DNA from 4 places in the Photobacterium sp. TY1-4 genome. Region 1 is predicted to be linked to each of the others. Evidence: predicted binding sites of a transcription regulator. Region 1 holds the regulator's gene; each other region holds the start of a gene.

Region 1 (5,955 bases):
CTGCTGAGCCCGGAAGCGCAAGCAGTGATTGGCGAGGTTCATGAAAAGACCCGCCCGGCATTGCGCCTGTTGGAAAAAGAAGGCTTTAGCTGTAAGGGCTATGTCGATATTTTCGATGCTGGCCCGACCGTTGAGTGTGACGTGCGCCATATTGAATCGGTGCGTCACTCCAAGCGTTTCACCGTTGTGATTGGTGAGGGAGCGCAAGGGCGCGATTGTATTATCAGCAATACCTCGTTCGAGCACTTCCGTGCCGTGGTCGGCAAGGTGACGCTGCAGAACGATCAGCAAGTGGCAGTGATCAGCGCCGACATGGCCGCCGCACTGCAAGTACAAGATGGTGATCAGGTTCGCCTGATTGAGCAATAACTGACGGGAGAACATCATGACACAATGGATTGCAGGCAAATGGCTCGCGGGTGAAGGCGATGCGATGCAGTCGCTCAACCCATTCAGTAGCGAAGTGATCTGGCAGGGTCAGAGCGCAACCGCCGAGCAGGTGGAGCAGGCCGTTACCGCTGCCCGTGAGGCACTGGTGAGCTGGCGCAAGAGCGACTTGAGCGAGCGCCGGGCAATTGTCGAGCGATTTGCCGATCTGGTGAAAGAGAACAGTGAGCACATCGCCCGGACCATTGCGGAAGAAACCGGCAAGCCGCTGTGGGAAACCCGTACCGAGGCTGGTGCCATGGTGGGCAAGATTGCCATTTCCCTGCGTGCCTACGAAGAGCGTACCGGCTTCAAGCAAAAAGAAGTGGCCGGTGGGACTCAGGCGGTACTGCGCCATCGTCCGTTGGGTGTGATGGCGGTGTTCGGCCCGTACAACTTCCCGGGCCACCTGCCGAACGGCCATATTGTTCCGGCTTTGCTGGCGGGCAATACCGTGGTCTTCAAGCCGTCGGATCTGACGCCGAAAGTTGCGGAAGAAACCATGAAGCTGTGGCAACAGGCGGGTCTGCCGGATGGCGTGATCAACCTGGTGCAGGGCGCACGTGCCACCGGTGAAGCCCTGGCGGGATCGCAGGGGATCGACGGTCTGTTGTTTACCGGCAGCGCCAATACCGGTCATATCCTGCACCGTCAGTTTGCCGGTCAGCCGGGCAAAATGCTGGCGTTGGAAATGGGCGGTAACAACCCGATGGTGATCTCCAAGGACTATGGCGAGCTTGATGCCACTGTCTACACTATTATTCAGTCGGCCTTTATCAGTGCCGGTCAGCGTTGTACCTGTGCCCGTCGCCTGTACCTGCCGACAGGGCCGCAAGGCGATGCGGTGCTGAAGCGCCTGCTTGAAGCAGCGTCGCAGCTCAATGTCGATGGTCCGTTTGCCGAGCCACAGCCGTTTATGGGCCCGCAAATCTCGGTTGCGGCGGCGGACAACATCATCCGCGCCCAGGCGAACCTGGTTGCGCTGGGTGGCGAGATGCTGCTGGAAGCCAAGCGTGGTCAGGGCGCGGTGGTCACACCGGGGATCATCGAAGTCAGCAACATTGCCAAGCTGCCGGATGAAGAATACTTCGGCCCGCTGCTGCAGGTCGCCCGTTATGACGACCTGGCCCAAGCGGTTGAGCTGGCCAATGACACGCGCTACGGCCTGTCGGCGGGTCTGGTGACGACCCAGGACGATGAATGGCAGTACTTTATTGACCATATCCGTGCCGGGATTGTGAACCGTAACCGTCAGCTGACCGGGGCCAGCGGCGATGCGCCGTTTGGTGGTCCGGGCGCTTCCGGTAACCTGCGTCCGAGCGCGTACTATGCGGCCGACTACTGTGCCTATCCGATGGCATCGATGGAAGGCGAGCACACTGAACTGCCGGCACAATTGTCGCCGGGGATCACAATGTAAGTCGCGTCGGTCGCGACACTGCGATTAGGTAAGGGGAACAAGCAACATGGAAAGGGTCGAACAATTGTTTAACGCGCTGTGGCAAGATTACACCCAGCGTTTGTGTCCATCAGCCGCGCAGGTCCATGACCTGCTTGAGGAAGATGAACCCCTGCTCAACGATCATATCGCACTGCGGACATTTAACCTGCCGCAGGTCGGACTGGATCGTCTGGCGGCACCGTTTATTGCGATTGGCTATAAGCCGTGTGGCAAGTACCACTTCGAAGCGAAGAAGCTGTATGCCGAGCACTTTGAACATCCGAATCCGGCGGCACCGAAGGTCTTTATCAGTGAGCTATTGGTCGGGCAGTTCTCATCCTTGCTGCAGCAAACCATTCGCGATCTGGTGAGCCAGGTGCCGGAGGCGGCCCTGAACGATCCGGCCTTCCTGTACGGCGGCCGGTTGTGGGACCTTGATTTTGCCACGTACGAGTTGCTGGCGGCAGAAAGTGAGTATGCCGGCTGGGTTGCGGCCCATGGTTTCGGCGCCAACCACTTTACGGTGAACGTGAATCAGCTGGAGCAGTTTACCGAGGTACACGAGGTGAACCACCTGCTGCGCCATAACGGTTTTGCGATCAATGAGTCCGGCGGTGAAGTGAAAGGCAGCCCGGAAGTGCTGCTGGAGCAGTCATCGACCATGGCTGATCGGGTGGCGGTCAGCTTCCTGGACGGCGTACGGGAGATCCCGGGCGGTTTCTATGAGTTTGCCAAGCGTTATCCGACGGCAGACGGCGAGCTGTATCGCGGCTTCGTTGAGGCCTCGGCGGATAAGATCTTCGAGAGTACCAACCAGTGATCGCGCGCTGAGGAGCTGTGCCTTCATGTTCGCCCATTGAGGCACGGCTGCTTCGTGAATACATTCACAGCCCGGGAAGAGATTCCCGGGCTTTTTTTTATGTCCGTCAGACTGCTCAGCAAGCGTGGCGTTGATGTCGATGCCACGGATTTTGCTACGATTTTTTTCACCGTTTTTTGCAACGGTCTTGGCCTAATGCTGGCTGTCGAGCGGCGGCACCCAGGCGGTTTCCTGATCCTGGTGGCGGCTTTCGGGATCCAACGGGGGCTGCTGCGCCAGGTAGTGGCGCGGATCGCTGAATCCGGTCATTTCGATAGTGGCGGGCAGAGCTTGCAGCACCGTCGGTGGGGTGGTGCTGGTGTTGGGTGCAAAACGTTCGATATCCATATCGTTACAATTCGTTGGTTGCTTGATCCTGTGTGACGAAGCGGCTGCTTTCTTCGTCGGTGATTATTCGGTGGTTTGCTGCTGAAAGGCTACCCGTCCGGGGATGCTCCAGTACCGGAATAGCGGTTTCGCAATATGCTCAATGTAGCATCAAATTGGCAGAGTGCAAGCCGGAGGAGCCGGCAGGGCGCAGCGGTCACAGGATTGAAGAAAGCGTTGTAACTGAAACAAGGCCGGAAATGAAAAAAGCCGCACCCGGTGCGGCTTTTGAAATAGGATGGGCTCGGCGCTTAGCGGGTGCCGTAAACCACAATGGTTTTGCCGTGGGCAGAGATCAGGTTCTGCTCTTCCAGCATCTTCAGGATACGGCCGACGGTTTCACGCGAACAACCGACGATTTGACCGATTTCCTGACGGGTGATCTTGATCTGCATGCCGTCCGGGTGGGTCATGGCATCTGGCTGCTTGGCCAGGTTCAGCAGCGTCTGGGCAATACGACCGGTCACATCCAGGAAGGCCAGGTCGCCGACTTTTTGGCTGGTGACCTGCAGGCGGCTTGCCATTTGCGCAGAAAGACGCATCAGGATATCCGGGTTGACCTGGATCAGCTGACGGAATTTCTTGAATGAGATTTCAGCCACTTCACATGGGGTTTTGGCACGAACCCAGGCGGTACGCTCCTGGCCTTCTTCGAACAGGCCCAGCTCACCAATGAAGTCGCCCTGGTTGAGGTAAGACAGGATCATCTCCTTGCCTTCTTCATCCTTGATCAATACGGCAACAGAACCCTTGACGATGTAGTAGAGAGTTTCTGCTTTCTCGCCCGCATGGATCAAAGTGCTCTTTGATGGGTATTTATGAATGTGGCAATGGGAAAGAAACCACTCTAGCGTTGGATCTGTTTGAGGTTTACCTGGAACCATATTACTAACTTCCTCTGCGTTTGTTGCCCAGCAATGACATCCCTATAATTCGCGGCTGGGCATCACAATAACATTGTTCGCCGACTAGGATATGCCAGTCAGCCGCTGGGCTGCAAGCTCACGTGAATAATTAGTTGAGAGTTTATCTTTTTTCGCCGGGTTTTTCTTGATATTGATCTATCTGAAATTGGCATTTTGCCGTTCTAACTGTGCACATGATCACACAGTTGTGAGATAGTGTCTGAAACCCCTGTCAGTAGTAAGGAGTAAGCAATGCAATCACGGGTGAAATGGGTCGAAGAGATGACATTTTTGGGGCAGTCCAACTCCGGTCACAGCGTGGTGATGGACGGCAATGGCGGGGCAACAGCACCCAGCCCGATGGAGCTGGTCCTGATGGCTGCGGGTGGTTGTAGCTCGGTTGATGTGGTGGACGGACTGAAGTCTGCCGGCCAGCAGATCACCGGCTGTGAAGCGCAAATTACCTCGGTCCGCCGGGAGCAGGCACCGCGCATTTTTACCACCGCCAACCTGCATTTTGTTGTCACCGGCCATGATCTGGACGAAGCCTTAGTGGCCAAAACCGTGGCGGATTCTTTGGAGAAGTACTGCTCGGTGTGCCTGATGCTGGGCGAAGGGGTGGAAATGACTCACTCCTATGCCGTGGTGCCGGCGTAAGGATGTTCGCGTGACGAGAAGCCGGTCTTCTCGTCACGCTCTGATACGGGGCGGGCGGATTTAGCCGAACTTGCCGGTTTCGATCAGCTGCTGGATCAGCGGGCCCATGATCAGCTCCATCGCGAAACTCATCTTGCCGCCCGGCACGACCAGGGTGTTGTGGCGCGACATGAACGAGCCCTGGATCATCGCCAGCAGGTACGGGAAATCGACATTTTTGATCCCGCGAAAACGGATCACCACAAAGCTCTCATCCAGGCTCGGGATCGCCTTGGCGGTAAACGGGTTGGAGGTGTCGACCGTCGGCACGCGCTGGAAGTTGATATGGGTGCGTGAGAACTGCGGGGTAATGTAGTTGAGGTAGTCATCCATCGAACGGACCACGGAGTCCATCACGGCTTCGCGGGAATGACCCCGATCGCGGGTATCACGGACAATTTTCTGAATCCACTCCAGATTGACGATCGGCACCATGCCGATCAGCAGGTCGACATGCTGGGCGACATTGATATCGCCATCTACCACCCCACCGTGCAGTCCTTCATAGAACAACACATTGGTATTTTCCGGCAGATCCTGCCAGGGGGTAAAGGTGCCCGGCATTTGGTTGTAGGGCACGGCCTCATCGAAGGTGTGGAGATAACGGCGGAATTTGCCGCTGCCGTCATTGCCGTACTGGCGGAAAAAGTTTTCCAGTTGGGCAAAGTCATTGGCCTGAGGACCAAAGTAGCTGATATGCCGGCCTTGCTCTTTGGCCTTACGGATCTCGACGTCCATTTCCGGTCGGGTAAAGCGGTGGAAGCTGTCGCCTTCCAGCCAGGCCGCATTGATGCCCATCATATTGAACATTTTGCGAAAGGCTTCGGAAGTCGTCGACGTTCCGGCGCCCGAAGAGCCCGTAACGGCAATTATCGGATGTTTTGCAGACATGACAAACCCTGTCGTTAACAATAACGGAAAGAGTTATTAACAGGCGAGCAGGGGGCAGGTCAAGCCGGATTGCTAAATTTGCAGGGGAGTCACCGCCGCCGGGCGGTGTTATGCGTCCAGTTGGCGGCGTAGTTTGATATCGACCGTTTCATGCAATTCGGAGAACACAATGACGGCATCACCGCTTTGCAGCTGGCGGCGAACATGGCTGACTTTCTCGGCCATCGTGAGCTCGCTTTCGCCGTAGTCGGTGCCTTCGCGCAGCACGAAATGTTCAATCAGGTTGGTCAGGGTTTCAGGATCGATGTCTTGCCAGGGAATAATCATTGCAAACTCTCCAGGGGATATTG
Region 2 (5,955 bases), 410 kb from region 1:
ACACCGTTGATACGTTGACCAATCTCGCCACCTTTGTGCGGACCGTAGTGATCAAACGTGTGGTACATCAGGCCTGAGCCCGACGTCAAGGTCATGAATTCAGTCTGGAAACCGATCAGACCGCGCGATGGCATCACGAAGTCCATACGGACACGGCCCTTGCCGTCCGGAGACATATCTTTCAGCTCACCTTTACGCAGGCCGATTTTCTCCATGATGCCGCCCTGGTGCTCTTCCTGCACGTCGATGGTCACGGTCTCAAACGGTTCCATCAGCTGGCCGTCTTCTTCTTTGATGATGACTTCAGGGCGTGATACCGCCAGCTCGAAGCCTTCACGGCGCATGTTTTCGATCAGGATCGACAGATGCAGCTCACCACGGCCGGAAACGCGGAATTTGTCCGGGTCATCCGTTTCTTCAACGCGCAGGGCAACGTTGTGAACCAGCTCTTTTTGCAGACGCTCAAGGATGTTGCGTGACGTCACGTACTTGCCTTCTTTACCGGCAAACGGCGAGGTGTTGACCTGGAAGGTCATGGTCACAGTCGGCTCGTCAACCGACAGGGCCGGCAGCGCTTCAACCGTGTTCACGTCACAGATGGTGTCAGAGATTTTCAGCTCGCCCAGACCGGTAATCGCGATGATATCGCCGGCAGTGGCCTGATCCACTTCATGACGCTCAAGGCCCAGGTAACCCAGAACCGTCCCCACTTTACCGTTGCGGGTCTTGCCGTCAGCGCCAACCACGGTCACCTGCTGGTTTGGTTTCACCGAACCACGAGTCACACGGCCCACACCGATCACGCCCACATAAGAGCTGTAGTCCAGCTGAGAGATTTGCATTTGCAGCGCACCCTCAACATCGACGTCCGGCGCAGCAACGTTATCCACGATCGCCTGGAACAATGGTTCCATGTTCTCGCCCGTTTCGCCTTCTTCCAGCGTCGCCCAGCCGTTCAGTGCAGAAGCGTAAACCACTTGGAAGTCCAGCTGCTCGTCGGTCGCACCCAGGTTGTCGAACAGGTCAAACACCTGATCCATCACCCAGTCAGGACGGGCGCCCGGACGGTCAATCTTGTTAATAACCACGATTGGCTTCAGGCCGTGTGCAAACGCTTTCTGGGTCACGAAACGCGTCTGTGGCATCGGGCCGTCAACGGCATCAACGATCAGCAGTACCGAGTCAACCATCGACATAATCCGCTCAACCTCACCACCGAAGTCGGCGTGTCCCGGAGTATCAACGATGTTGATGCGGAAATCGTTCCAGTTGATCGCTGTGTTCTTAGCCAGAATGGTAATACCACGCTCTTTTTCGATGTCGTTGGAATCCATTACGCGTTCTTCAACTTCGCCGCGAGACTCTAACGTGCCAGACTGCTGAAGCAGTTTGTCAACCAGGGTCGTTTTGCCGTGGTCAACGTGCGCAATGATTGCGATATTTCTTAAGTTATCGATCTGTGGATTTGACATGTGTTTTACATTCACTCAGAACATGCAGCGACCGGAAGGTTGCCACGTGGTTAAAAAAACGGCTCATAATCTAACAGATTTTACGTCAAAACCCACCTATTATGTGATTTATATCACCGGCATTTTGATCCGGCCGGATCATCGGCGTGAGTCTCCCCGGCTGACCACCTGATTTTCCGGACAAACCACCGCCATCCCGGTGTCATCTGATTGACAACCCTGCGCCGTAGGCTAATAGTAAAGGCGCGCACCACACAGGTGCCAAACACCCTTCTTGCACCATATTGGTGCTGAATATCACCACATTGGTGCAAGAAATGGATTTTCGAAGCCCGGAATGACGCTAAATGGGCGATTTTGGGGCTTTAAAAAGTTGGCACGGTTCTCGCTATACTAGTTTTAAGTGAACACACTCAGGTTCACCATCTATTATTGCGGCCAGTTGCCCAATCTAACACCGGAGGTTACTTAAGATGTCAGTTGAAAACGTACTCGCGCTGATCCAGGAAAACGAAGTTAAGTTTGTTGACCTACGCTTTACCGATACCAAAGGTAAAGAGCAACACATCTCTATTCCTGCCCACCAAATTGATGCTGACTTCTTCGAAGAAGGCAAGATGTTCGACGGCTCTTCGGTAGCAGGCTGGAAAGGCATTAACGAATCCGACATGGTGATGATGCCGGATGCCTCAAGCGCGGTATTAGACCCATTCACAGAAGATGCGACCCTGAACATCCGCTGTGACATCCTTGAGCCGGCAACTATGCAAGGCTACGACCGTGACCCACGCTCGATCGCCAAGCGTGCCGAAGACTACATGCGCTCAACCGGCATTGCAGACACGGTTCTGGTTGGCCCGGAGCCGGAGTTCTTCCTGTTCGACGATGTGAAGTATGCGACCGACATGTCCGGCTCATTCTTCAAGATTGACGACGTTGAAGCGGCCTGGAATACCGGCAGCGACTTCGAAGGCGGCAACAAAGGCCACCGTCCGGGCGTGAAAGGCGGTTACTTCCCGGTTGCGCCGGTTGACTCTTCTCAGGATATCCGTTCTGCCATGTGTCTGATCATGGAAGAAATGGGCCTGGTCGTCGAAGCGCACCACCACGAAGTGGCCACTGCGGGCCAGAACGAAATCGCGACCCGCTTCAACACCCTGACCACCAAAGCGGACGAAATCCAGGTTTACAAGTACGTTGTCCATAACGTTGCCCACGCCTTCGGCAAAACGGCGACCTTTATGCCGAAACCACTGGTTGGCGACAACGGCTCCGGCATGCACGTGCACCAGTCTCTGGCCAAAGACGGTCAGAACCTGTTTGCCGGCGACAAATACGGCGGCCTGTCTGACATGGCCCTGTACTACATCGGCGGTATCATCAAGCACGCCCGTGCCATCAACGCCTTTGCCAACCCATCGACCAACTCGTACAAGCGTCTGGTTCCTGGATTCGAAGCACCGGTGATGCTGGCTTACTCAGCGCGTAACCGCTCTGCGTCGATCCGTATCCCAGTGGTACCAAGCCCGAAAGCACGCCGCATCGAAGCGCGCTTCCCGGATCCGGCTGCCAACCCATACCTGGCATTTGCCAGCCTGCTGATGGCCGGTCTGGACGGGATCAAGAACAAGATCCATCCGGGCGAAGCGATGGATAAAGATCTGTACGACCTGCCAGCAGAAGAAGCGGCAGAGATTCCAAAAGTGGCTGAATCCCTTGAAGTCGCCCTGAAAGCGCTGGATGAAGACCGTGAGTTCCTGACTGCCGGCGGCGTGTTCTCTGATGATTTCATCGATTCTTACATCGCCCTGAAATCGAAGGACGTTGAGAAAATCAACATGACCACGCACCCACTGGAATTCGAACTGTACTACTCTGTATAAGCAATACGCAGTGTAACCACAGCATGACTTTTAGGCCGGCTTCACAAGCCGGCCTTTTTATCCTTGCCCGGATCGGCCACATCCCCCACCCTGCATCCAAGAGCTCGATCCCAACCCGGAAACCCACCACTCAAACCCATCACGCAGGGAGCCCGTATGAAAGCCATCACGGCCACGATGCTACTCTGTCTGTCTGCCAGCCTGTCCGCCACATCCGTCTATACCTGGCAAGATACACAGGGCGTCACCCATTTCTCCGATCTGCCCCAGCCCGGTGCAACCCCCCTGCTCCTCGACCCACCGGCAACCCTGACCCTGAGCCAACCGGCCCCGACGACGCCCCCGGCACAACCCGAGCCAGCAACACTACCGCCGCTGCTCCTGACGCTGGATTCGCCAGCCGATCAACAGACCCTACGCGACAATCGCGGCATCATCGCCGTCACCCTGTCGGCCAACCGCCCGCTCGCCCAGGACGAACAGGTTCTGGTGCTGCTTGATGGTGCACCTTATGCCGCGCCCCAGGCCACATTGACCTGGCAACTGCACAATATCGATCGCGGCAGTCACCGCCTCCGGGCACAAGTGCTCAAAGACGGCAAGGTTATTGCATCATCTCAAGACATTACTGTCTTTTTGCATCGGGCATCTGTGCGCCAGCAAACCACACCCGGGCCTGAGCCCAAATAAACTCGCCGCCGCACAATTTTCCGTGCACGATTGCAGACAGGCAGGTTACACTTAGTTGCACCAACATGGTGCAATGTCAGTTCATTGCACGCAACAGAACTGGGTCGACAAGGATGAATACAGTGACTGCCTCATTTACACCGCTGATCCTGGATAACATGGTCACGGCGATACTTCTGCTTGATGAAGGGCTGACGATCCGCTACGTTAACCCGGCGGCCGAGCAGCTGCTGTCGTACAGTAAGCGCCGGCTCCATCATGCCCACTTCCCGGCGCTGCTCCAGCACTCCTCGCTGGACCTCGGGTTGATCCAGGCGACGCTGCAAAGCGGGCAGGGCCTGGCAGACAGTGACGTCACCTTTGTGATTGACGGGCGCCATTACACACTGGAGGTCAACGCCAGCCCGCTGTCGTGGCAAAAAGAGCTGCTGATCCTGCTCGAACTCAAGCCCATCGACCAACAGCGCCGGATCAGCCAGGAGCTGAGCCAGCATGCCCAACAACAAGCCGCCCGGGAGCTGGTCCGCGGGCTGGCCCATGAAATCAAGAACCCGCTCGGCGGCCTGCGCGGCGCGGCGCAACTGCTGGAGAAAACCCTGCCCGATCCCAGCTATACCGAATACACCCAGATGATCATCGAGCAGGCCGATCGGCTGCGCAATCTGGTCGACCGCCTGCTGGGCCCCCAACGCCCGGGGGCGCGGAAAATCGACAATATTCACGTGGTGCTGGAAAAAGTCCGCCAACTGGTGGCGCTTGATTCCGCCAGCCAGATCCACTTTCACCGTGACTACGACCCCAGCCTGCCCGACTTCACCATGGATCCGGAGCAGCTGCAGCAGGCAATTCTCAATATCGTCAGCAATGCCGCCCAGGCGTTGCAGCAACACGGCGGCGGCAACATCACCCTGAAAACCCGTACCGATCATCAGACGCTGATCCAGGGCACCCGCTACCGGGTCGCGGCCAAAATCGACATCATTGATGACGGCCCGGGGATCCCGGGCGATATCCAGGACACCCTGTTCTACCCCATGGTCACCGGGCGCGAAGGGGGCACCGGGCTGGGGCTGTCGATTGCCCAGAACCTGGTCGATCAGCACCACGGCAAAATTGAGGTGGTCAGCTGGCCGGGCCATACCGAGTTTTCAATTTACCTGCCGATTAAATGATCCGGCCGCACCAAAACGCAATGCATAACGACAAGACAACTAGAGAGGACGTGATATGAGCAAAGGACTAATTTGGGTCGTCGACGATGACAGCTCAATTCGCTGGGTACTAGAGCGAACCCTCACGGCCGCCGGGCTCAAATGTGACACCTTTGCCGACGCCGACAGCGTCCTGGATGCGCTGGAGCGCAATGTCCCGGACGTCCTGGTCTCCGATATCCGGATGCCGGGCACGGACGGCCTGGCCCTGCTGCGCACCCTGCACCGGGATTACCCGTCACTGCCGGTGATCATCATGACCGCCCACTCCGACCTCGATGCAGCCGTCAATGCCTACCAGGAAGGGGCCTTTGAATACCTGCCCAAGCCGTTCGACATTGACGAGGCGGTGAACCTGGTCGAGCGCGCCGTGACCCACAGCCAGGAGCAAAAACGCCAGCAACAGCCGGACACGGAAACCAAAAGCGCACCGGAAATCATCGGCGAGGCCCCGGCAATGCAGGAAGTCTTCCGCGCCATCGGCCGCCTGTCCCGCTCATCCATTTCCGTGCTGATCAATGGGGAATCCGGCACCGGCAAAGAGCTGGTCGCCCACGCCCTGCACCGTCACAGCCCGCGCAGCCACAAAGAATTCATTGCCCTCAATATGGCCGCGATCCCAAAAGATTTGATCGAGTCCGAGCTGTTCGGCCATGAAAAGGGCGCGTTTACCGGCGCCAACAGCGTCCGCCAGGGCCG
Region 3 (5,955 bases), 960 kb from region 1:
AGCTGCACAAAGCTGGCATTGAGGTGATCCTGGATGTGGTGTTCAACCACACCGCAGAAGGGGATGCCAGCGGGCCGACGTTTTGTTTTAAGGGGCTCCAGAACGGCGCCTATTATATTGTCGATAAAACCTGCGGTGAGTACCGCAACTACAGCGGTTGCGGCAATACCTGCAACGCTAACCACAGTGTGGTGCGGCGGATGATCATTGATGCGCTGCACTTCTGGGTGACGGAAATGCGAGTCGATGGCTTTCGCTTTGACCTCGCTTCGGTACTGGCCCGCGACAGCCTGGGCACCCCGCTCAAAGAGCCGCCGTTGCTGTGGTCGATTGATTCCGATCCGGTGCTGTGCAGTACCAAAATTTTCGCCGAAGCCTGGGATGCGGCCGGGCTGTATCAGGTGGGCTCCTTTATCGGCGATCGCTGGAACGAATGGAACGGTAAATTCCGTGATGATGTCCGCGCCTTCTGGCGGGGGGATACCGGGACGGTGAGCCGGTTTGCCTCCCGGATGCTGGGCTCGCCCGATATCTATTGCAGCGATCGCCACTCGCCCCACCGCTCAGTGAATTTTATCTGCGCCCACGACGGGTTCACCCTCAACGATTGGGTCAGTTATAACGAAAAACATAACCGGGACAACGGCGAGGACAACCGCGACGGCGATAACCACAACCTGTCGAACAACTACGGGATTGAAGGGCCGACCACGAATCCGGAGATTGAGTCGCTGCGCAACCGCCAGTGCAAGAACATGCTGGCGACCTTGCTGCTCTCGCTCGGGACACCGATGATTTCGATGGGAGATGAGGTCCGGCGGACGCAGCGGGGGAACAACAATGCCTATTGCCAGGATAACGAGATCAGCTGGTTTGACTGGCGGTTGGTGGACCGGCATGCCGATTTGCTGCGTTTTGTCCGGCTGATGAACCGGATCCGGCGCAATGAGGAAACCATCGACTGGCACATGCATGTCTCGCTCAACACCGTGCTCAAGAGCGTCGGGATTGACTGGCACGGCCTGCAACCGAATCAGCCGGACTGGTCGGCCCATTCCCATTCTCTGGCCTCGACGGTGATCCACCCGATCAGCAGTGATGAGTTGTATGTGATCTGCAATGCTTACTGGGACCCGCTGATTTTTACCCTACCGGACCGGGATCATCAGGACTGGCACCTGTTAGTGAATACCGCCGCGCCCAGTCCGGCTGATATCTATCCCATTGAGCAAGCGCCGCGTTATTGTGACGAGACGATTTTGGTGACCGGGCGTAGTATGATCGTCATGGTTGCCAAACCCGGCCATAAATAGGCTCTATGTATAAGCAGGCTCTATGCGTGAGTGTGGCTCTGTGCATGAGTCGGCTCTAGGCATAAGCAGGCTCTAGGCAGGAGTGAGGTTCAACAAGAGATGAGTAATGAAGGATACGCTAAGTGGGGAGAAGTCGATGCTGAACTGGCTCAAGCGGGGGATTGCCCGCTACGATCAATGGTGTGAACGTCTGGGGCTGGTCCCGGAAAACCGTCGCTGCTGCGCACCGGTCCGTTACGATGAAGACGATCCGCGTCATCCGTCTCAGCGTCGTCCTCGGTGCGTATCGCAGCACAGTACGCACCGGCAGGAATGAAGGCGAGGCCATGATGATCGACAGTCACTGCCATTTCGATTTTACGCCGTTTGATGCCGACCCGGCGGGCTATCTGGCCAAGGCTCACCAAGCCGGGGTCGAGGCGCTGGTGATCCCGTCTGTTGGTGAGCGCAACTGGCAGGCGGTCCAGGCGCTGAGCCGCAGGTTTGACTCGGTGTATTACGCGTTGGGCCTGCACCCGTTTTTCAGTGCAGAGCATAGCGAGGCATCACTGGCGTCACTCGCTGCGCGTTTGGCGCAGGTGGCGGGCGAGGGCGCGCAGCGCGATCGCAAATGTGTGGCGGTCGGTGAGTGCGGGCTGGATTTTGCCATTGCCGAGGCCGATCGTGATAAACAGCTGTGGTTGTTGCGGGAGCAACTGATCCTGGCCAATACCTACCGATTGCCGGTGATTTTGCACTGTCGCAAAGCCTTCCCGGAGCTGGTTGCCTTATTAAAGCAACACCCGCCGGTCGCAGGGGGGGTCTATCATGGGTTTAGCGGTAGTCTGGCCCAGGCGCAGCAGGTGGTGGCGCTGGGGCTGAAGATCGGCGTCGGCGGGACCATTACCTATCCGAGGGCGAACAAGACCCGCAATACGGTAGCAGCGTTGCCGCTGGAGGCGCTGGTACTGGAGACCGATGCGCCGGATATGCCGGTGGCCGGCCATCAGGGCGAGCCGAATCGTCCCGATCGATTGTGTCATGTGATGCAATCGCTGGTGGCGCTGCGTTCGGAATCCGCCCAGAAAATTGAATCGGTCACTTGCTTAACCACAACTGAACTTTTTGGTCTTTCTTTGTGAGGGCGGTCACTGAATAAAAACGGTTGCGCAATTGGTTGCGCGGTTTGCGCATCACTACGTGATGTGTGTCACGGTTGTGATTAAACTATCATTTGGTTTCCGCATAAAGTGTGACGTTAGCATTACTTTATCCCGAATGGGGTTTGTATAATGCAGCGGACTCTTAAATGAGCCGAATTGTCGAGACGCCAAACTTAAACTTAAAGGGATGCCATAAACTATGAGCCTGTTTATGAGCCTGGTTGGGATGGCTGTGCTGCTGGGTATTGCAGTACTGTTATCTGATAACCGCAAAGCTATTAATTTACGTACTGTGGGTGGGGCATTTGCCATTCAATTTACTCTGGGTGCTTTCGTACTTTACATTCCGTGGGGTAAGGATGCACTGGGCGCGGCGAGTAGCGCCGTTCAGAGTGTGATTGACTATGGTAATGTCGGTATTGAGTTCCTGTTCGGTAACCTGGTGAACTTCTCTGTTGAAGGCATTGGTTTCATCTTTGCATTCAAAGTGCTGCCAACGGTTATCTTCTTCTCTGCACTGATCAGCGTGCTGTACTACCTGGGCGTGATGCAAGTTGTCATCAACGTATTGGGTGGCGGTCTGCGCAAAGTGCTGGGTACATCGAACGCGGAATCCATGTCTGCAACAGCTAACATTTTTGTTGGTCAAACTGAAGCGCCGCTGGTTGTGCGTCCGTTTGTACCAAAGATGACGCAGTCTGAGCTGTTTGCGGTTATGTGTGGTGGTCTGGCGTCTGTTGCTGGTGGTGTACTGGCGGGTTATGCCGCGATGGGTGTTCCACTGGAGTACCTGATCGCAGCCTCGTTCATGGCAGCACCAGGTGGCCTGCTGTTCGCGAAAATCATCAAGCCTGAAACCGACACGCCGATCGAGCAAATGTCTGGTGATGAAGCACAAGGTGATGATAAGCCTGCTAATGCCATCGATGCAGCAGCAAGCGGCGCTTCTTCAGGTATGCAACTGGCACTGAACATCGGTGCGATGCTGCTGGCGTTCGTGGGCCTGATTGCCCTGATCAACGGGATGCTGGGTGGTATCGGTGGCTGGTTCGGTATGCCTGAGCTGACACTGGAACTGATCCTGGGTTACGTGTTCATGCCACTGGCTTACCTGATCGGTGTACCATGGGCAGATGCCAACATCGCGGGCTCTTTCATCGGTCAGAAACTGATCCTGAACGAATTCGTGGCTTACCTGAGCTACGTCCCATACCTGGGTGATGCAGCGCCGGTTGTTCTGTCTGAGAAGACCAAAGCAATCATCTCGTTTGCCCTGTGTGGTTTCGCGAACCTGTCTTCAGTCGCCATTCTGCTGGGTGGTCTGGGGAGCATTGCCCCGAACCGTCGTCACGATATTGCACGCTTCGGTATGAAAGCCGTTGCCGCAGGTACGCTGTCGAACCTGATGTCTGCGACCATCGCAGGTCTGTTCATCAGCCTGAGCGCGATGTAAGACACTCCTCAACTGAGGATGCCAAACGCCACAGCCTAGCTGTGGCGTTTTTGTATCTGTCGTCCCGATAATGCCCAAAGCCCAAAGCCCAAAGCCCAAAGCCCAAAGCCCGGATCCCGGATCCCGGAGTTCGGAGCCCTGCGGCCTGACGCTTCAGTATCCGCGAGATCTGCCGGGCACTTGGAACGCCTGGCTACTTGATTCCCCGGCGCTTGCGCTATCCACCCGACTCTGTTGCTATGCCTCTGCCTCTGCCTCTGCCTCTGCCTCTGCCTCTGCCTCTGCCTCTGCCTCTGCCTCTGCCTCTGCCTCTGCCTCTGTTTCTGAAAAAGCACAGCCACAGCCATCAACACCCTGGGTAAACATTTCCGGAACCGGCGGCAGGGAAAAGCCATAAAATCGATTGCGCTCCGATTTCTGCCACTCGGCATTGTTTACCATGGGCGGTAGTGAACAAGCGACACCTCAGGTGCAGCAGACTACACTTTTCTGGGTACTGTGACAGACAGAGAGAAGTGTATGAATGTCATGTATGAAGTTCTGCTGGCGCTCCTGGCCGGGTTTATCGTCGGGGTTTTGTTTTCAGCGATTAAGCTGCCAATCCCGGCACCGCCGGTACTTTCCGGGGTGATGGGGATCGTCGGGGTATACCTGGGCGCGATCGCTTACCGCTGGATTATCGAGCACTTTTTTACCTCCTTATGACGGAGGCGATACGCTGCAGATTGTGTTCTAGCGGTAAACAGATTGTCCACTATAGGAAACGTATCTTTGATGGTGGGGTGTTCATCAGCTTGCTATGATGGGCGGGAACCATCAAAGATTGACGGTGGCTGTTTCAGTAGATTTACGTCGTGATGAGATGTTTGTCACGATTTGCTGGATGGCACGACGGCAGGGTAACCCGGAGGGCCGGATATCCTGCGCGGTGAAAAGGAAATCAATCAGGTTATACATCTCGAAATGTCAGCCTGAGTCTTCAAGGAATCAAGTCCGCTCATTGAACTGTTCGCGATAGGCGCACCGTGTGCGGTGGCGCTACCGTTCGCCTCAGGCGGATGGAACAGTTTCTATAAGCTTGGTAGAAAATAACTGGACTGGAGATAGTCATGAGCGATTTAAAAGCTGCTGCACTGCGTGCACTTCAACTAATGGATCTTACCACTCTGAACGACGACGACACCGACGCCAAAGTCATCGAGCTGTGTAAGAACGCCAAAACCCCGGTCGGCAACACAGCAGCGATCTGCATCTATCCACGTTTCATTCCTGTAGCGAAAAAACAACTGCGTGAGCAAGGGACGCCGGAAGTGCGCATCGCCACGGTCACGAACTTCCCGCACGGTAACGACGATATCGCCATTGCTGTTGCTGAAACCAAAGCAGCAGTAGCTTACGGTGCTGATGAAGTCGATGTGGTTTTCCCGTACCGTGCCCTGATGGCCGGTAATGAAGAAATCGGTTTTGAGCTGGTGAAGCAGTGTAAAGCCGCTTGTGGTGACATCCTGCTGAAAGTGATCATCGAAACCGGCGAGCTGAAAACGCCTGAGCTGATCCAAAAAGCCTCTGAGATTTCGATCAAAGCCGGCGCGGACTTCATCAAAACCTCAACCGGTAAAGTGCCGGTGAACGCAACCCCGGAAGCGGCAGAAATCATGCTGACCGTGATCAAAGACATGGGCGTTGAGAAGACCGTTGGCTTCAAGCCTGCCGGTGGTGTTCGCACCGCTGAAGACGCCAAGCAGTTCCTGGGCATGGCTGACCGTATCCTGGGCGCTGACTGGGCCGACAACATGCACTACCGTTTCGGTGCCTCCAGCCTGTTGGCGAACCTGCTGCACACGCTGGGCGAAGGTGAAAAAGCTGCGGAAGGCGGCTACTAATCTTCCCTGAATCAGGTGGCTCCGCGCCACCTGATTTGTGATCCCCTCCGGATCCGTGACACAGAGACGGTTTCTGGTGGGGATGAATCCCGTGACTGTTTATCGATTGTGCTTGCCCCGCAGAGGTCTGAGCGTGGCACGAGTGCGACCGGACATTGTGAAGA
Region 4 (5,955 bases), on a different replicon from region 1:
AATATTGTTGTACGCCGATGACCCATTGCGGCCGGTTGATATAGCGGCTGATCAGGTAAAAAGGGATCAGGAATACAAAGAGTGGCACGGACTCGTGGAGAAACGTCGAGGCAATCGCATCCTCATGCGAAAAATGGGTGAGGATTGCCAGAACGCCGAAAATACTGCCGAGCGTGACCAAAATTGCAGACAGGATCATGGTTATTCCCAGCAGATCCCGTAAGTAAAGTTTGGACGCAGTCATGATGATTCCCTCAAAAAAATAACGTTCAGTCCGTAAATCATACGCCCAAATGCACTTTGATATGTGATGTGTATCACACTCAAAAAATGCCGGGGAGGGAAAAAATTAATTCGTTGATTTAAAACAAATGATGACAACTTCGCGGGGGCGCTACAGCGCCCATTTGAATGCCTGGTGAAACTGAGCCTTGCCGTTACTGCCTATCAGCTGGCCGTGGGAAAGGATAATACGGTCAAAGGGCCAGGTCAGCACTTCCTGTAAGGACTGACGTAAGCGGGTTTTGTCTTTGAAAGTGATTCGCAAGTACAGCGGCATTGCCGGAGACTTAAAGCAGCCGTTCAGCAGTCCCAGCCCGATGGCGAGCGGGTGGGTTGAATTGCCGAGCCAGGCGAGGGTATCGCCGACAATCAGGGTTTGGGATTGCGGATCGCAAAACAGCACTTCTTCCATTTTATCGCTGCCGCGCAACAGGGTTTGATACAACTGATGGCGCCATAGCTCTGGTGTGGATGCACCCAGGGCATCATCGAAGACTAAATCTGTGCGTTTGTTTTGCAACCCGGGCGGCGCGAAAAAATAGGCGTTCGGGTAAGCCAGCCACCACTCCGACAGAAACAAATGATGGTTCATATTGGGGCTGACAATCGCATGGACCTGCCCAAGTTTGGATAACTCCAACTGAAGCTTGGTGGTCAGCTGCACCGGGGAGTGGATAAAGAGTTTGTTGTCGTTTAGCCGGATCACGGTCATTCGGGCACCAACAGGAATGCCGTTCACTTTGAACGGCATATCCTGGTACCAGATCCGGTTGGTGCTCCATTCGTTCATCGGTCATCCTTAACCTGTTCCAACGTCTGATCGGTCGACTTGTTCTTGTGCGATCAGAACCCCATTAGTTTCAACAGATTTTCCGCTGTCTCGATCGCCTGCTGGCGATTGGCAATGTTCAGTTTCTGATAGAGGTTTCGGATATGAGTTTTGATCGTTGTCGAGGCAACATCAAGCTCAGACGCAATTTGCTCGTTACTATAACCAGTGTAGATCAGTCCCAGGACCTGCCATTCCCGTTGCGTCAGCGGACTGGTCCGGATCAGCTCCGGAACATCCGGCAGGTTCAGTAGTTTCTCGACGAAATTCTCGTCGAAATGGACTGAGCGGTTGCGCTCTTTGCTGGTCATTTCTCGCAGGAGCTGACGGGCCCGATGCAATTCCAGTTCACTCAGACGTTTACTGTCGACTAGCTCTTGCAACAAGTCACTGATCTCCCCACCGTCACATAAAAAGATCCCGACCATGCCGGTACTGTTGGTCAGGACCAGGGCTTCATGCAGATGGGCCAGGGCCTGTGCCCGGTCATTCTGACGCTTGCTCAGGACGGCCTGCACCACCAGGTTGCGGTTCTTGTCTGTGATCAGATTATGCTTATCACAGCTGTCCAGCAACATGTCGAGGATCCGCTGTGCGCGCTCCAGTTCACCGACATTCACGCAAGCGCGGGCGATGTTGCGCCATTGCAATTGCTGGAAGTGGTTACAAGCGGCTTCCGGCTCTTCGGCGTTCTCCAGCCAGGACTGGATGCTGTCGATATCGCTTTTCAGCTGCCAGTAGAACAGGTTGGCCAGATCGGTATTGGCACGCCAGTCGATGTGGTACACCGAGCGATCCATCATGCTGTTACATAAGTCCAGATACCGAGCGGCTTTGTCCTGCTCGCCACGGGTAACGGCAATTCGGGCCAGCATCGAATAGGCGTGAAGTGATTTGGTTTCATCAAACGGCGCCAGCACTTCCAGGCTCTTCTGGGCGGCTTCCTCAGCCTCGTCAAGTCGGTTCCAGCACCACAGAATTTGTGCTCGTAAGCGGAGCAGGAATTCATGCAGCGGCACTTGCTGCAGGTGCTGCTCTTTCACCAGTTTGAATGCCTGATCCAACAGTTCAAAGGCGGACTGGACAAAGCCCTGAGCCAGCAGAATTTCACTCTGCTGCAGAATCGCCCACAGTGCCTGGTGGTAGACATGATACTGACGGGCCATCTTTTCGGTCTGCTGCATCATCGGCAGGGCACGACTGAGGTTACCGAGGCAATGATGCACTTCGCCAACCACGGAGGTCGCGACAATCCGGCTGCGGTAGGTGGTGGACGGCAGCTGACCGAGGGCTTGCTCGGAGAGCACCAGCGCATCTTCCGGTTTGCTCTGGTTGATGGCCACCTGGGCACGCAGGGCGTTGAACTCGCCTTGCAGGGCCTCGTCGAGTACCACATTGTGTTTTTGCATCTGGGCTTCGGCTTCGGCAATCAATTCACCGACATCATTGTAACGGTGCTGGCTCTGCATCAGCCACAGGCGCAGCAGGGCAAGGCGTGGGGTGCTGAACACTTGCTCCCGGTCGAGCAGGGCAATGCTGTCTTCGAGGAGATTCAGCTCGCCATGGTGGAACATCTCCCAGCCAAACTCCGTCAGAATATGCACACTGAGCTCTTTATCTTCGATTTTCAGCGCATGGAGCAGAGCTTGCTGGGGAGAGTTCTGTTTCAGCCAGGCTTTTGCCGCCAGGGAATGCAGCTCGGCGCGCTGCTGCGGAATTTGCGAGTAGCGTTGGTGGCGCAAGAACTCGGCAAACAGGTTGTGGAAGCGGTACCAGTTGTTATCGCCTTCCAGCGTATTGAGGAACAGGCCGAAGCGATTGAGGGATTCCAGCATCGCCAGGGCGTCGGTGCGGCCGGTCAGCTCTTGGACCAGTTCCGCATTGAACATATCCAGCACGGAGCATTGCAGCAGGAATTGCTGGGTTTCCCGATCCAGCTGATCAAAGACTTCTTCGGCCAGGTAATCCCACAGGTGGCCGCGATTAAAGCTGGCCATGGACACCGCTGATTCCACCAGGTTGTTCGGTTTTTGCTGGGCATGGAGCGCAATCAGCTGCAAGGCTGACGGCCAGCCTTCGACTTGCTCGCGCAGGGTGGTCAGTACATCGGACTCCACGCTGGTGGTTACCCGCTTGTCAAAAAAGCGCCGGGTTTCTTCTTCATCAAACGCCAGCAGGTGGTTATCCACCTCTATGAGCTGATCGCGTACCCGTAAGTTTGCTGTGCCCAGCGGTGGCAGGGTCCGGCTGGTCACCACTAAAGTCAGATTGTCCGGCATGCTTTTCAGGAAGAAGCGCATGCCGTCATGAATATCATCATTGTTGATGACGTGATAGTCATCGAGGACCAGATAGGTTTGTTGGTGGTATTCGCCGAGTTCGCCGAAAAGTTCGCTGAACAGGGTCGAAAGGCAGGCAAACTGGCGGCGTTCGGCCATCGCCTGGGTTTTCAGGCAGGCATTGCCGGTTGCTTTGTTGATGGCCTGAAGCAGGTAATTGGCGAACCGGAAGGTCTCGTTGTCGTTTTCATCGATACTGAACCAACCGGTGTGCGAATGTTCATTCAGCCATTGGGCCGCCATGGTCGTTTTACCGTAGCCGGCCGGAGAGCGAAATAACACAAGACGATAAAAAGGTGCCTGTTCAAGGGTTTCCAGCAAACGAGGACGCAAAATCGCATTATGAAGGCGTGCCGGACGGGTGAGTTTCGAAGGTATCCACATAGTCTTGTTGTCTTTGTAAGGTTTCAGGAATGAGCAATCGTAATTCGGGCTTTTTGGTTCTTTTTATTGTGATATCAGCCAACTTATTAAAATTTGATCTACGCCATAACTTTACCCGGCTTCATGTTTAATTCAGCAATTGTATGCCCTCTCATCCCTAAAATTATGAGAGCTATCACATATATTGAATATTTCACCAAAGATTAAGACCGCAGTTGCGCATCTGATTTAAGCTGGGTTTGTGAATCATGTTGCATTTGGTTTTCTTCGGCAGTCGCCCTCCGCCTCGAAACTTTGCAGAACGTCACAGAAAGGGAGGGTTCGGATGAACTACGCCCCTGCCACTCCTCCCTCATCCTCCGTTTTGCGGGAGGATGTTTTTAGGGGGGAACGAAGGCAACATGGACATCAGTTGGAAATCATCCTAGAGCGAGATTGAGCCATGTCTATGAATGGTCAGACAAAACAATTCGATAAGGCAGCATTCAAAGCAGCTGTCGAGAAACACCTTTCCACCACCTATGCCCATACTGCCGAGACAGCAACAACGCGGAGCTGGTACCTGGCGATGGGCCGTGCCTTGGCAGAAATCAGTACCAGCAGTCTGCTGGCGACGGAACAGAAGTTGGCCGCAGAAAATGCCCGCAGCGTGAACTACCTGTCGCTTGAATTTCTGATCGGCCGCCTGACCGGGAACAACCTGATCAGCATGGGTTTGTATGAGAACGTTGCTGAGGCAATGGAAGAGCTGGGTCAGAACCTGACGGATCTGCTGGAAGAAGAGCGCGATCCGGCGTTGGGTAATGGTGGTTTGGGACGCCTGGCGGCTTGTTTCATGGACTCACTGGCTGCTCAGGAATTTCCGGCAGTGGGTTACGGCCTGCACTACGAGTATGGCTTGTTCCGGCAGTCGTTTGTCGATGGTCGCCAGATGGAAGCCCCGGATGCGTGGCGTGGTCTCGAAGGCTACCCGTGGGAAGTACTGCGTCCTGAATTGTCGCAAACCGTGAGCCTGTACGGTCATGTAGAGACTTACACGGACGAGCAAGGCAATGCTTGCCGTCGCTGGGTACCGGGGATGACGGTTGAGGGTGTGGCCTGGGATCTGCCGATTGTTGGTTACGACAATCAGAGTGTTTACCCACTGCGTTTGTGGGAATGCCGTTCCAATGCACCGTTTAACCTGGCGCGTTTCAATGACGGTGACTATGTGGGTGCTCAATATCCTGCACTGGAAGCCGGGAACGTCACCAAAGTGCTGTATCCGAACGACAATCACGACCAGGGTAAAGCGCTGCGCCTGATGCAGCAGTATTTCCACTGCGCCTGTTCGGTAGCGGATATCCTTCGCCGTCATATCGGGGCAGGGAACACCATTGAAGATCTGGCCAAGCTGGAAACCATTCAGCTGAACGATACCCACCCGACGATCGCGATCCCGGAACTGATGCGTATTTTGATCGATGAATACAAGCTGGGTTGGGATGCGGCGTGGGCGATTTCCTCGAAGACGTTTGCCTATACGAACCATACCCTGCTGCCGGAAGCACTGGAGACCTGGAGCGAGTCGCTGATCGCTGAGATGCTGCCACGTCACATGGAAATCATCTTCGAAATCAACCATCGTTTCATGAAGCTGGTCGAGCAAACCTGGCCGGGTAACAATGAAGTCAAGCGCAAGCTGTCGATTATTCAGGAAGGCCCGCAGCGCATGGTGCGTATGGCGAACCTGTGTGTGGTCAGCACCTATGCCGTGAACGGCGTCGCAGCGCTGCACTCTGATCTGGTGAAACGCGATCTGTTCCCTGAGTTCAACGAACTGTTTCCGGGCCGCCTGACCAACGTCACCAACGGTGTCACACCGCGTCGCTGGATTAAATACTGTAACCCGGGCCTGTCTGCGCTGATCAGCGAGAAAGTGGGTGAGGACTGGCCGTTGAAGCTGGAGAAAGTGGCTGGTCTAGAGAAGTTTGCTGACGATGAAGCGTTCCAGAAACGTTACATGGCCGTGAAGAAAGAGAACAAGCAGCGCCTGGCCGACTGGGTGAAAGAGAACATGGATATCGACCTCGATACCAATGCGATCTTTGATATCCAAATCAAGCGTCTGCATGAATACAA

Evidence for each region. The regulator CRP, encoded in region 1, controls carbon source genes, mostly activating them, when cyclic AMP is high. The targets are predictions, from matches to a motif close to TGTGANNNNNNTCACA.
Region 2: typA (translational GTPase TypA) is a predicted target of CRP. The motif match lies at 1,575-1,590, and genes of this name have one in related genera.
Region 3: NH461_RS13480 (NupC/NupG family nucleoside CNT transporter) is a predicted target of CRP. The motif match lies at 2,510-2,525, and genes of this name have one in related genera.
Region 4: malT (HTH-type transcriptional regulator MalT) is a predicted target of CRP. The motif match lies at 3,999-4,014, and genes of this name have one in related genera.

What each region holds. Positions count from the first base shown of each region.
Region 1 is NZ_CP099734.1:262,337-268,291, forward strand. It holds gene astA (arginine N-succinyltransferase) at 1-369, shown strand, start outside; gene astD (succinylglutamate-semialdehyde dehydrogenase) at 386-1,846, shown strand; gene NH461_RS01230 (DUF1338 domain-containing protein) at 1,893-2,687, shown strand; gene NH461_RS01235 (hypothetical protein) at 2,880-3,074, opposite strand; gene crp (cAMP-activated global transcriptional regulator CRP) at 3,365-3,997, opposite strand; gene NH461_RS01245 (OsmC family protein) at 4,271-4,675, shown strand; gene NH461_RS01250 (phosphoribulokinase) at 4,736-5,605, opposite strand; gene NH461_RS01255 (YheU family protein) at 5,714-5,932, opposite strand.
Region 2 is NZ_CP099734.1:3,432,703-3,438,657, forward strand. It holds gene typA (translational GTPase TypA) at 1-1,472, opposite strand, end outside; gene glnA (glutamate--ammonia ligase) at 1,946-3,355, shown strand; gene NH461_RS15870 (DUF4124 domain-containing protein) at 3,512-4,045, shown strand; gene glnL (nitrogen regulation protein NR(II)) at 4,168-5,217, shown strand; gene glnG (nitrogen regulation protein NR(I)) at 5,273-5,955, shown strand, end outside.
Region 3 is NZ_CP099734.1:2,882,416-2,888,370, reverse strand. It holds gene glgX (glycogen debranching protein GlgX) at 1-1,313, shown strand, start outside; gene NH461_RS13490 (DUF5363 domain-containing protein) at 1,420-1,629, shown strand; gene NH461_RS13485 (TatD family hydrolase) at 1,640-2,434, shown strand; gene NH461_RS13480 (NupC/NupG family nucleoside CNT transporter) at 2,655-3,908, shown strand; gene NH461_RS13475 (XapX domain-containing protein) at 4,437-4,613, shown strand; gene deoC (deoxyribose-phosphate aldolase) at 5,018-5,791, shown strand.
Region 4 is NZ_CP099735.1:212,156-218,110, forward strand. It holds gene NH461_RS17565 (D-fructose-6-phosphate amidotransferase) at 1-244, opposite strand, end outside; gene NH461_RS17570 (DUF4336 domain-containing protein) at 395-1,072, opposite strand; gene malT (HTH-type transcriptional regulator MalT) at 1,126-3,834, opposite strand; gene NH461_RS17580 (glycogen/starch/alpha-glucan phosphorylase) at 4,277-5,955, shown strand, end outside.